Regions from separate parts of the Micromonospora sp. NPDC005174 genome, predicted to be linked through region 3. Evidence: predicted binding sites of a transcription regulator. Region 3 holds the regulator's gene; each other region holds the start of a gene.

Region 1 (3,276 bases), on a different contig from region 3:
CCCGCGGCCAGCAGGTCGACGTACTCGCCGTTCGCGGCGTTGAGACCGTGACCCGCCTCGATGTTGCGGACCTTCTCCACCACGACGCCGCCCTCGAGGCCGGCGTTGACGGCGATCTGCCGCAGCGGGGCGTCCAGCGCGACCTTGACGATGTTGGCACCGGTGGCCTCGTCGCCCACCAGGTCCAGCTTGTCGAAGGCGGTCTTACCGGCCTGCACCAGCGCGACGCCACCACCCGGGACGATGCCCTCCTCGACGGCCGCCTTCGCGTTGCGAACGGCGTCCTCGATGCGGTGCTTGCGCTCCTTGAGCTCGACCTCGGTGGCCGCGCCGACCTTGATCACCGCAACGCCACCGGCCAGCTTGGCCAGCCGCTCCTGCAGCTTCTCGCGGTCGTAGTCGGAGTCACTCTTGTCGATCTCGGCCCGGATCTGGTTGACCCGGCCCTGGATCTGCTCAGCGTCACCGGCACCGTCGACGATGGTGGTCTCGTCCTTGGTCACCACGACCTTGCGGGCGCGGCCCAGCATGTCGACGCCGACGGCGTCGAGCTTGAGGCCGACCTCCTCGCTGATGACCTGACCACCGGTGAGGATGGCGATGTCGGCAAGCATGGCCTTGCGGCGGTCACCGAAGCCCGGCGCCTTGACGGCGACCGACTTGAAGGTGCCCCGGACCTTGTTGACGACCAGGGTGGCCAGAGCCTCGCCCTCGATGTCCTCGGCGATGATCAGCAGCGGCTTGCCCGACTGCATGATCTTCTCGAGGATCGGGAGCAGGTCCTTGACCGACGAGATCTTGCTGTTGACGATCAGGAGGTAGGGGTCGTCGAAGACGGCCTCCATGCGCTCCGGGTCGGTCATGAAGTAGGCCGAGACGTAGCCCTTGTCGAAGCGCATACCCTCGGTGAGCTCCAGCTCCAGCCCGAAGGTGTTGCTCTCCTCGACGGTGATGACGCCTTCCTTGCCGACCTTGTCCATCGCCTCGGCGATGATCTCGCCGACGCTGCTGTCACCAGCGGAGATGGAGGCGGTGGAGGCGATCTGCTCCTTGGTCTCGACGTCCTTGGCGAGCTTGGACAGCTCCTCCGAGACGCTCGCGACAGCAGCCTCGATGCCCCGCTTCAGGGCCATCGGGTTGGCGCCGGCGGCCACGTTGCGCAGGCCCTCGCGAACCAGGGCCTGGGCCAGGACGGTCGCCGTCGTCGTGCCGTCACCGGCGACGTCGTCGGTCTTCTTGGCGACCTCCTTGACCAGCTCGGCGCCGATCTTCTCGTACGGGTCCTCGAGCTCGATCTCCTTGGCGATGCTCACACCATCGTTGGTGATGGTGGGGGCACCCCACTTCTTCTCGAGCACGACGTTGCGGCCCTTGGGGCCGAGGGTCACCTTCACGGCGTCAGCGAGCTGGTTCATGCCCCGCTCGAGGCCGCGGCGCGCCTCTTCGTCGAACGCGATCATCTTTGCCATACGGCGTTGTCCTCCTGGACACTCACGGCCACCCGAGTGTGTGTCCCGGATGGGCCGCCTGGTTTACGCACCTTGGGACGTCGCCACCAGGCGACGACGACGTCCTCCGGTCGGGCCGGATAGCCCGCGACGACCGGCCATGTGCTGCCCCGGCGTCTCCACACCGGCACAACCAGGCCCCACCGTCCCGACCATTGGCACTCACGGTACGCGAGTGCCAATGACTTGTTTAGCACTCTCACCTGCCGAGTGCAAGCACGATGAGCTCGGTCAGCCGAGTTCCGCGGCCAGTGTGGCCGCGTTCACGGGCCCTTCGTGAGCACGTTGCTCGGCGTACGTGATCAGCAGCCCGACCAACTGGACGAGGTGGGCCGGCAGGGCCAGCACCGCCGTGAGGCCGATGACCGCCACCACCCCGACCGCGGCACCCGGGGACGCGAAGGGATCCGCGCCGAACGCGGCGGTACCGGCCGACTCCAGGATCCCGGGAACCATGGTTCCGATGATCACCGCGACACCCACCAGGGCCACCCGACCGAGCAGCATCCCGAGCCGGTCGTGGAACATCCGGAACGAACGGCCGATCGGGTTGTCCCGCTCGAACAGGTAGACCGGCCCGGCCATGCTCAACGCGAACGCCAGGTAGATGCCCGGCAGCACGCAGAAACAGACTCCGACGCCGATGAGCAGGCTGACCAGCAGCGTCCAGCCCCACACGCCGAGCGCCCGACGCAGCCCGTACCGCAGCGCCGCGTCGAGGCGGGCGGGTCGGCCGGCCGCCTGCTGGGTGATCACCCAACTACCCGCGGCCCAGCCCAGCGCCTGCACGAGGCCGATCACCAGGCTGCCGCCGACCAGCACGACGACGAGGGTCAACAGGCCGGTGGCGAAGTTGTCCGGAAGCCCGCTCGGGTTCGTCTCGGCCTGCGCCTCCCAGGCGGGCGACGGGTCCACACCGAACGAGATGACCGAGAGCACCGCCGCCGGCAGCACCTGCGTGAGCAGCATGATCGGCACCAACTGCCGCCAGCCCCGGCGCAGCGCGCCCCAGAACCGCTCGAACCAGGCACCGATGCCGGCACCGGGCGGAGTGATGAGGGGGTCGTTCGGGTCGAGGCCGTGACCCGGCGGGTACCAGCCGACCGGCGCCCCCGGATACCACGGCTGTCCACCGTAGGGGCCGGCCCCCGGCGGGTAGCCGCCGACGGGAGGGGAGGTCCAGCCCGGCGGCGGCCCGGCGTGCTGACCCCAGGCTCCCTGCGCGGGGTCCCAGCCCGGCGGCGGACCGACGGGCTGCCCCCAGGCGTCCGTCGCGGGGTTCCAGCCCTGTGGCGGCACGCCGACGGGTGGCATCGCGACGCCGGGCGAGGGCGGTGTGCCCGGGGCCGCGCCGGACGAGGGCGCCGTGCCGGAGCCTTCGGCGGGCGGGTTGGGGTCGGACGGGCCCGGCTCACCCGGCCCGGAGGGCGTGGCGGGTGGCGGCGTCTGGTCGGTCATGAACCCTCCTCAGCATCGGCTGGAACGGTTCACGATCTTCCAGGGCGGGCGTCCGCGCCGCAGCCCCGACTCGCCAGCCGATCGGGGCGAACCACCGGCGGGTAGATCGGGGAACCGGTCAGCCGATGACGCGGACGTGCTCCGCCTGCGGACCCTTCTGGCCCTGGGCGATCTCGAACTCCACCCGCTGACCGTCGTCGAGGGCCTTGTAGCCGTCCATCTCGATAGCAGAGAAGTGGACGAACACGTCCTGACCGCCGTCCACGGCGATGAAGCCGTAGCCCTTCTCGGCGTTGAACCACTTCACGGA
Region 2 (3,276 bases), on a different contig from region 3:
CGGCGCCCGTGGAGATCGCGATGTCCTGGAGCATCGCCTTGCGCCGGTCACCGAAGCCCGGGGCCTTGACCGCGCAGACCTTGAGGGTCTTGCGCAGCGAGTTGACCACCAGGGTGGAGAGCGCCTGGCCGTCCACGTCCTCGGCGATGATCAGCAGGGGCTTGCTGTTCTGCAGGATCTTCTCCAGCAGCGGCAGCAGCTCTTCGATCGCCGAGATCTTCTGGGTGGTGACCAGGATGTACGCGTCCTCAAGGACGGACTCCTGACCCTCCAGGTCGGTGACGAAGTTCGGCGAGATGAAGCCCTTGTCGAACTGGAGACCCTCGGTCACGTCCAGTTCGGTGGTGAGCATCGAGCCCTCCTCGACGGTGATGACACCGTCGCGGCCGACCCGCTCCATCGCCTCGGCGATCAGATCGCCGATCGTGGCGTCCTGCGCGGAGATCGTCGCCACGTTCGCGATCGACTCCTTGCTGGTGACCTCGGCGGCACGGCCGAGCAGCGCCTCGGAGACCTTGGCGGCCGCCGCGTCGATGCCCCGCTTGAGGCCGGCCGGGTTGGTCCCGGCGGTCACGTTGCGCAGACCCTCGCGAACCATCGCCTGGGCCAGCACGGTCGCGGTGGTGGTCCCGTCGCCGGCGACGTCGTTGGTCTTGGTCGCCACCTCCTTGACCAGCTGCGCGCCGAGGTTCTCGTACGGGTTGGTGAGCTCGATCTCCTTGGCGATGGTCACACCATCGTTGGTGATCGTCGGCGCACCGAATTTCTTGTCCAGGACGACGTTGCGCCCGCGCGGGCCGAGGGTGACCTTGACCACATCCGCGAGGGCGTTGACACCGTGCTCCAGCAGGTGCCGGGCGTCGTCCGAGAAGCTGAGGATCTTCGCCATGTATGTCCCTTCGAAGTGCCACTGCCCCGGCCCGGCGAGCCGGACCGGGGCAGTGGCACTGATCGGTTGCTTACTTCTCGATGACCGCGAGGACGTCGCGGGCGGAGAGCACCAGGTACTCCTCGCCGGCGTACTTGACCTCGGTGCCGCCGTACTTCGAGTAAAGGACGGTGTCGCCGACCTGCACGTCAACCGGAACCCGGTTGCCGTTGTCGTCGACGCGCCCCGGGCCCACAGCGAGGACAGTGCCCTCCTGCGGCTTCTCCTTGGCGGTGTCGGGGATCACGATGCCCGACGCCGTGGTGGTCTCAGCCTCGTTCGCCTGGACCACGATGCGGTCCTCGAGCGGCTTGATAGCAACCTTGGTCGCGGTAGTCACGGGCATACCCTCCTGGGGTACTACTGGTTCCGTTGCTGGTCGGCGGGGCCGACCAGCGTCAATCTGCCTCATGCCACCGGGCGGGACCGTCGTCGCGGGTGCCGGTCCGCCTGGCGTGCGCGCCCGGGTCGCGAGACCCGGAAGCTGGCACCCTCAGGGTGAGAGTGCTAATCGCAGGTTATTCCGTGGCTAGCACTCCGTCAAGGAGAGTGCCAGCGCGTCGCGCCCCGCCAGCGGTATTTTTACCCCGGCCGGGAGAATGGGTAGGTGGATCTCGATCAGCTGGCGGCACTACGTACCCCCGAGGGGTCGGCCGCCCTCGCGGCGGCGGCCGAACTGGCCGGCGGCGATCCACTGACCGCGGCGTCGGCGCTGCGCGCGACCGGGGTGCCGCCCACGCTGGCGGCGGCTGCACTCACCCAGGCCGAGCTTCGGCACCGTGCGGTGGGCAAGTTCGGCCCGGCCGCCGCCGGGATGTTCCTCACCCGCCCCGGCCTGGAACAGGCCACCCGCCGGGTGGTCGCCGACCGCCGCGCCGCCCGGCTGCGCGCGGCCGGCGTGCGGACCCTGGCCGATCTCGGGTGCGGCCTCGGCGCCGACGCCCTGGCCGCCGCCCGCGCCGGCATCCGGGTGTACGGGGTGGAGGCCGACCCGGTGACCGCCGAAATGGCCGCCGCCAACGCCGCAGCCGCGGGGGTGGCCGACCTGTTCACGGTCGAGTGCGGCGACGCGACCGCGTTCGACGTGTCGCGGGTGGATGGCGTCTTCTGCGACCCGGCCCGACGCGCCACCGGCACCGGCCGACGGATCTTCGATCCGCGCGCCTACTCGCCGCCGTGGGACTTCGTGACGGGGCTGGCCGAGCGGGTGCCGCGCACTGTGGTGAAGGTCGCGCCGGGCCTGGACCACGCGCTCATCCCGGCCGGCGCGGAGGCGGAGTGGGTCGGCGTCGACGGCGACCTGGTCGAGGCCGCCCTCTGGTGCGGCGAACTGGCCGAGGTGCCCCGCCGCGCCAGCGTGTACCGGCAGGAGATCCACCAGCTCACCGGCTCGGGCGACACGGAGGCCCCGGTCGGGCCGCCGCGCCGCTACCTGTACGACCCGGACCCGGCGGTGGTCCGTGCGCACCTCGTCGCCGAACTGGCCGACGAACTGGACGCCACCCTGGCCGACCCGAGCATCGCCTACCTGTACGCCGACCACCCCACCCGCACCCCGTACGCGCGCTGCCTGGAGATCACCGACGTGCTGCCCTTCTCGCTCAAGCGACTGCGGGCGTTGCTGCGGGAGCGCCGGGTGGGCCGGGTGGAGATCCTCAAACGAGGCTCGGCACTCACCCCGGAGCAACTGCGGCGGGATCTGCGGCTGGCCGGCGACCAGGCGGCGAGCCTGGTGCTCACCCGCATCGCCGGAGCGCCGACAGTGCTGATCGGCCGCCCTGTCGTCTAGGTTCGCCGCGCTCGCGGCACCGTTGCAGGCCCGCTGACCTGTCGTTACATCGCTCTTTTCGTGGGATGTTCGGCGAGTAACAGTCGCGTTGCTGAATTGTTATCGCTTCCAACCAACTTGGGACCTGCGCGGTCTTGTGGTGCCAGTGTGACGCGGAATACGTTGCCGGACACAACAAAACAACACCTCCCCCACCTCCGAAAGGACCCTGCACATGCGTAAGGGGATCCTCACCATCGCCGCCGTGGGCCTGCTCGCGACCGGCGGTTTGACCGCGTGCGGCGACGACGACTCCGGCTCCGACGCCGGCGGCTCCGCCAAGACCCCGAAGATCGGCGTGATCCTCCCGGACAGCAAGTCCTCGGCCCGCTGGGAGACCGCGGACCGTCGGTTCCTGGAGGAGGCGTTCAAGGCCGCTGGTGTCAAGTACGACATCCAGAACGCCCAGAACGACAAGACCGCCTTCCAGACCATTGCCGACCAGATGATCACCAGCGGCGTCACCGCTCTGATGATCGTCAACCTGGACTCCGGCACCGGCAAGGCCGTCCTCGACAAG
Region 3 (3,276 bases):
TCTCCTGGTCGGGGTCGAGCTTGGTGGGCGTCCGCACGTCGAGGTGCACGTAGAGGTCGCCCCGGCCGGTGCCGCGCAGGTGCGGTACGCCCCGGGCGCGCAGCCGCAGCGTGCTGGCCGGCTGGGTGCCGGCCTTGACGTCGACGATCTCCTCGCTGTCCAGCGTCTTGATGGTGAGCCGGGTACCCAGCGCGGCGGCCGTCATCGGCACGGTGACACGGCAGTGCAGGTCGTCCCCCTTGCGGGAGTAGACGTCGTGCGGGCGCTCGTGGATCTCCACGTAGAGGTCGCCGGCGGTGCCACCGCCCGGGCCGACCTCACCCTGCTGGGCCAGCCGGATCCGCATGCCGTCCTCGACGCCGGCCGGGATCTTGACGGTCAGCGACCGGCGGGTGCGTACGCGACCGTCGCCGGCGCAGGTGGGGCAGGGGTGCGGGATGGTGGTGCCGTAGCCCTGGCAGACGGTGCACGGCCGGGCCGAGACCACCTGCCCGAGGAAGGTGCGCTGCACGGACTGCACCTCGCCGCGGCCACCGCACGCCTCGCAGGTCGCCAGGTGGGTGCCGGCCGCGGTGCCCGCGCCCGAGCAGGTGGTGCAGAGCACAGCGGTGTCGACGGTGATCGGGGCCTCGACGCCGAACGCCGTCTCGTGCAGGTCGAGTTCGAGGCGCAGGATCGCGTCGGCGCCCGGACGGGTCCGTGGACGCGGCCCACGGCCGGCGCCGCCTGCGGCACCACCGAAGAAGGCGTCCATGATGTCCTGGAAGCCGACGAACGGGCCGGCACCGCCCGGACCACCCGGGCCGCCCGCGCCCCCGCCTCCCGGGGCGAGCGGGTCGCCACCCAGGTCGACGATCTGCCGCTTCCGATCGTCCGAGAGGACCTCGTACGCGGCGTTGATGTCCTTGAACTTCTCCTGGGCCTCCGGGTCCGGATTGACGTCCGGGTGGAACTGGCGCGCCAGCTTGCGGTAGGCGCGCTTGATCTCGTCATCGGAGGCTTCCCGGCTGACACCGAGGATGCCGTAGTAGTCCCTGGCCACTGCGTTCCGTGTCCTCATGTTCGTCTCGCGTTGCGCCGACCGGCGGCCGCAGCCGGCCGTCGGCCCTGACTGGTCAGTTCTGGGCCAGCAGCTCGCCCACGTAGCGTGCCACGGCGCGCACCATGGCGATATTGCCGGGGTAGTCCATCCGGGTGGGCCCCAGCACCCCAAGGCCGCCCACGATGGTGGCCCCCGGGCCGTACCCGGTGCTGACCACCGAGGCGGCGCGCAGGTTGTCGAACTCGTTCTCGTCGCCGATCAGCACACGGGTCGTGCTGGGTTCGGTCTCGCCGATGAGCTTGAGGAGCACGACCTCTTCCTCCAGCGCCTCCAGGATCGGCCGCAGCGAACCCTGGAAGTCGAGCAGACCACCCCGGGTCAGGTTGGCGGTGCCGGCCAGGGCGATGCGTTCCTCGTGCCGCTCGACAAGCGTCTCCAGCAGGACGGTGGAGAGCGTGGTCATGGCGGGGCGCAGCTGCACCGGCGCCTCCTCGACCAGCGCCTGCACCAGGGGAGGCGTGTCCGACAGGCGCTCACCGGTGAGCTTCTCGTTGACCAGGCGACGCAGGTCGGTCACGTCCTCGGCGGGCACCGGCCCCGGCAGCTCCACCAGCCGCTGCTCCACCCGGCCGGTGTCGGCGATCATGACGAGCATCAGCCGGGTGGTGGAGATCGGCACCAGCTCCAGGTGTCGCACCGAGGAGCGGGCGAGGCTCGGGTACTGCACGACAGCCACCTGGCGGGTCAGCTGGGCGAGCAGCCGTACGGTGCGGTGGACCACGTCGTCGAGGTCGACGGCGCCGACGAGGAAGCGCTCGATGGCGCGCCGCTCGGCCGGGCTGAGTGGCTTGACCCGGGACAGCCGGTCGACGAAGAGCCGGTAGCCACGGTCGGTGGGCACCCGGCCGGCGCTGGTGTGCGGCTGCCGGATGTAGCCCTCCTCCTCCAGCACGGCCATGTCGTTGCGGACCGTCGCCGGGGAGACCCCGAGCTGGTGCCGCTCGACAAGCGCCTTGCTGCCGACCGGCTCCTGGGTCGAGACGTAGTCCTCGACGATGGCGCGGAGCACGGCGAGCTTCCGGTCGTCCAGACCCATCCTCCGCACCTCCTGTCGCACGTCGGCCTGCCGGCCCATCCGGGCCGACCGGCCGTCCTGGCACTCGACTGTAACGAGTGCCAGTCTACGTCGGTGCCCCCGCCGACGCGATGATCAAGGTCGTCGCCGTCCGTTCCGTCGGGCCGGCCCGACGGAGTCGCACTGGTGCGACATTGCCATCGGCACCTACCGTGACAACCATGACTGAACCACCTCGCCCTCCCGGCGCGGGAGACCCCGGCGGTTATCCGCCGGAGCCGACCTCCCCCGGCTCGTCCTACTCGGGCGAGCCGCCCACCGCACCACTGTCCGGGGCACCCGGCCCGGGCGGCTATCCCCCGGCCGGTGGCTATCCGCCGCCCACCGGTGACCAACCGCCGTCGGGCGGCTACCCTCCGCCGGGTGGCTACCCCCCACCGGGCGGTTACCCGCCGGGTGGCGCGACTGGCGGCTATCCGACGGGCGGCGCGTACGGCGGCCCCGGCGGCGGCTACGCCAACAACGAGGACAAGACCTGGGCCTTGGTCGCGCACTTCGGTGGCGCGGCCGGCATGATCATCAGCGGCGGCGTGCTCGGCTGGATCGCTCCGCTGGTGGCGTTGCTGGCCCGGGGCAACCAGTCCCCGACCGTCCGGGCGCACGCCGTGTCGGCGCTCAACTTCCAGCTCATCTGGTCGATCGTCGGCCTGGTCGGCTGGGTGCTGTCCTGCATCCTCATCGGCTTCATCGGCGTTGCGGCGGCCGTCGTCCTCGGGGCCGTGTTCGGCATCATCGCCGGCATCAAGGCCAACGAGGGCAGCCAGTACCGCTACCCGCTCTCGGCCAACCTCGTCAAGTGATCCGGGCCGGCCGCTCCCCCGGCCGGTCCCGGCACGTCAGGGCAGCAGGTCGCGCACGACGGCGTCGGCGAGCAGCCGGCCGCGCAGGGTGAGCACCGCGCGGCCGGCGGCGTACCTCCCGGCGTCCAGCAGGCCGTCGGCGAGGGCCCGCTCGGCGCCGGCCCGGCCGGCGGCGTGGAGCACTCCCAACGGCAGGCCGCTGGCGAGCCGCACCCGGAGCATCACGTCCTCCATGTGCGCCTCGTCGGCGGTGAGCACCTCGCGGGCCAGGCCGGGTGACGCGCCGGCCGCCAGCCGCT

What was found. Region 3 encodes HrcA, which represses chaperone genes, less so after heat shock. Its sites were predicted from a motif close to GGTTNGCACNCTCNNNNNGAGNGTGCNAACC; they were not measured.
Region 1: the regulator HrcA is predicted to act here: its motif matches at 1,662-1,692, upstream of groL (chaperonin GroEL).
Region 2: the regulator HrcA is predicted to act here: its motif matches at 1,411-1,441, upstream of groES (co-chaperone GroES).

What each region holds. Positions count from the first base shown of each region.
Region 1 covers NZ_JBEXIJ010000018.1:62,908-66,183, reverse strand. The annotation lists gene groL (chaperonin GroEL) at 1-1,469, opposite strand, end outside; gene ABZU91_RS20415 (hypothetical protein) at 1,740-2,966, opposite strand; gene ABZU91_RS20410 (cold-shock protein) at 3,085-3,276, opposite strand, start outside.
Region 2 covers NZ_JBEXIJ010000037.1:8,214-11,489, reverse strand. The annotation lists gene groL (chaperonin GroEL) at 1-889, opposite strand, end outside; gene groES (co-chaperone GroES) at 960-1,274, opposite strand; gene ABZU91_RS28575 (methyltransferase domain-containing protein) at 1,536-2,717, shown strand; gene ABZU91_RS28570 (substrate-binding domain-containing protein) at 2,932-3,276, shown strand, end outside.
Region 3 covers NZ_JBEXIJ010000024.1:21,457-24,732, reverse strand. The annotation lists gene dnaJ (molecular chaperone DnaJ) at 1-1,042, opposite strand, end outside; gene hrcA (heat-inducible transcriptional repressor HrcA) at 1,116-2,138, opposite strand; gene ABZU91_RS23345 (DUF4870 domain-containing protein) at 2,339-2,977, shown strand; gene hemW (radical SAM family heme chaperone HemW) at 3,014-3,276, opposite strand, start outside.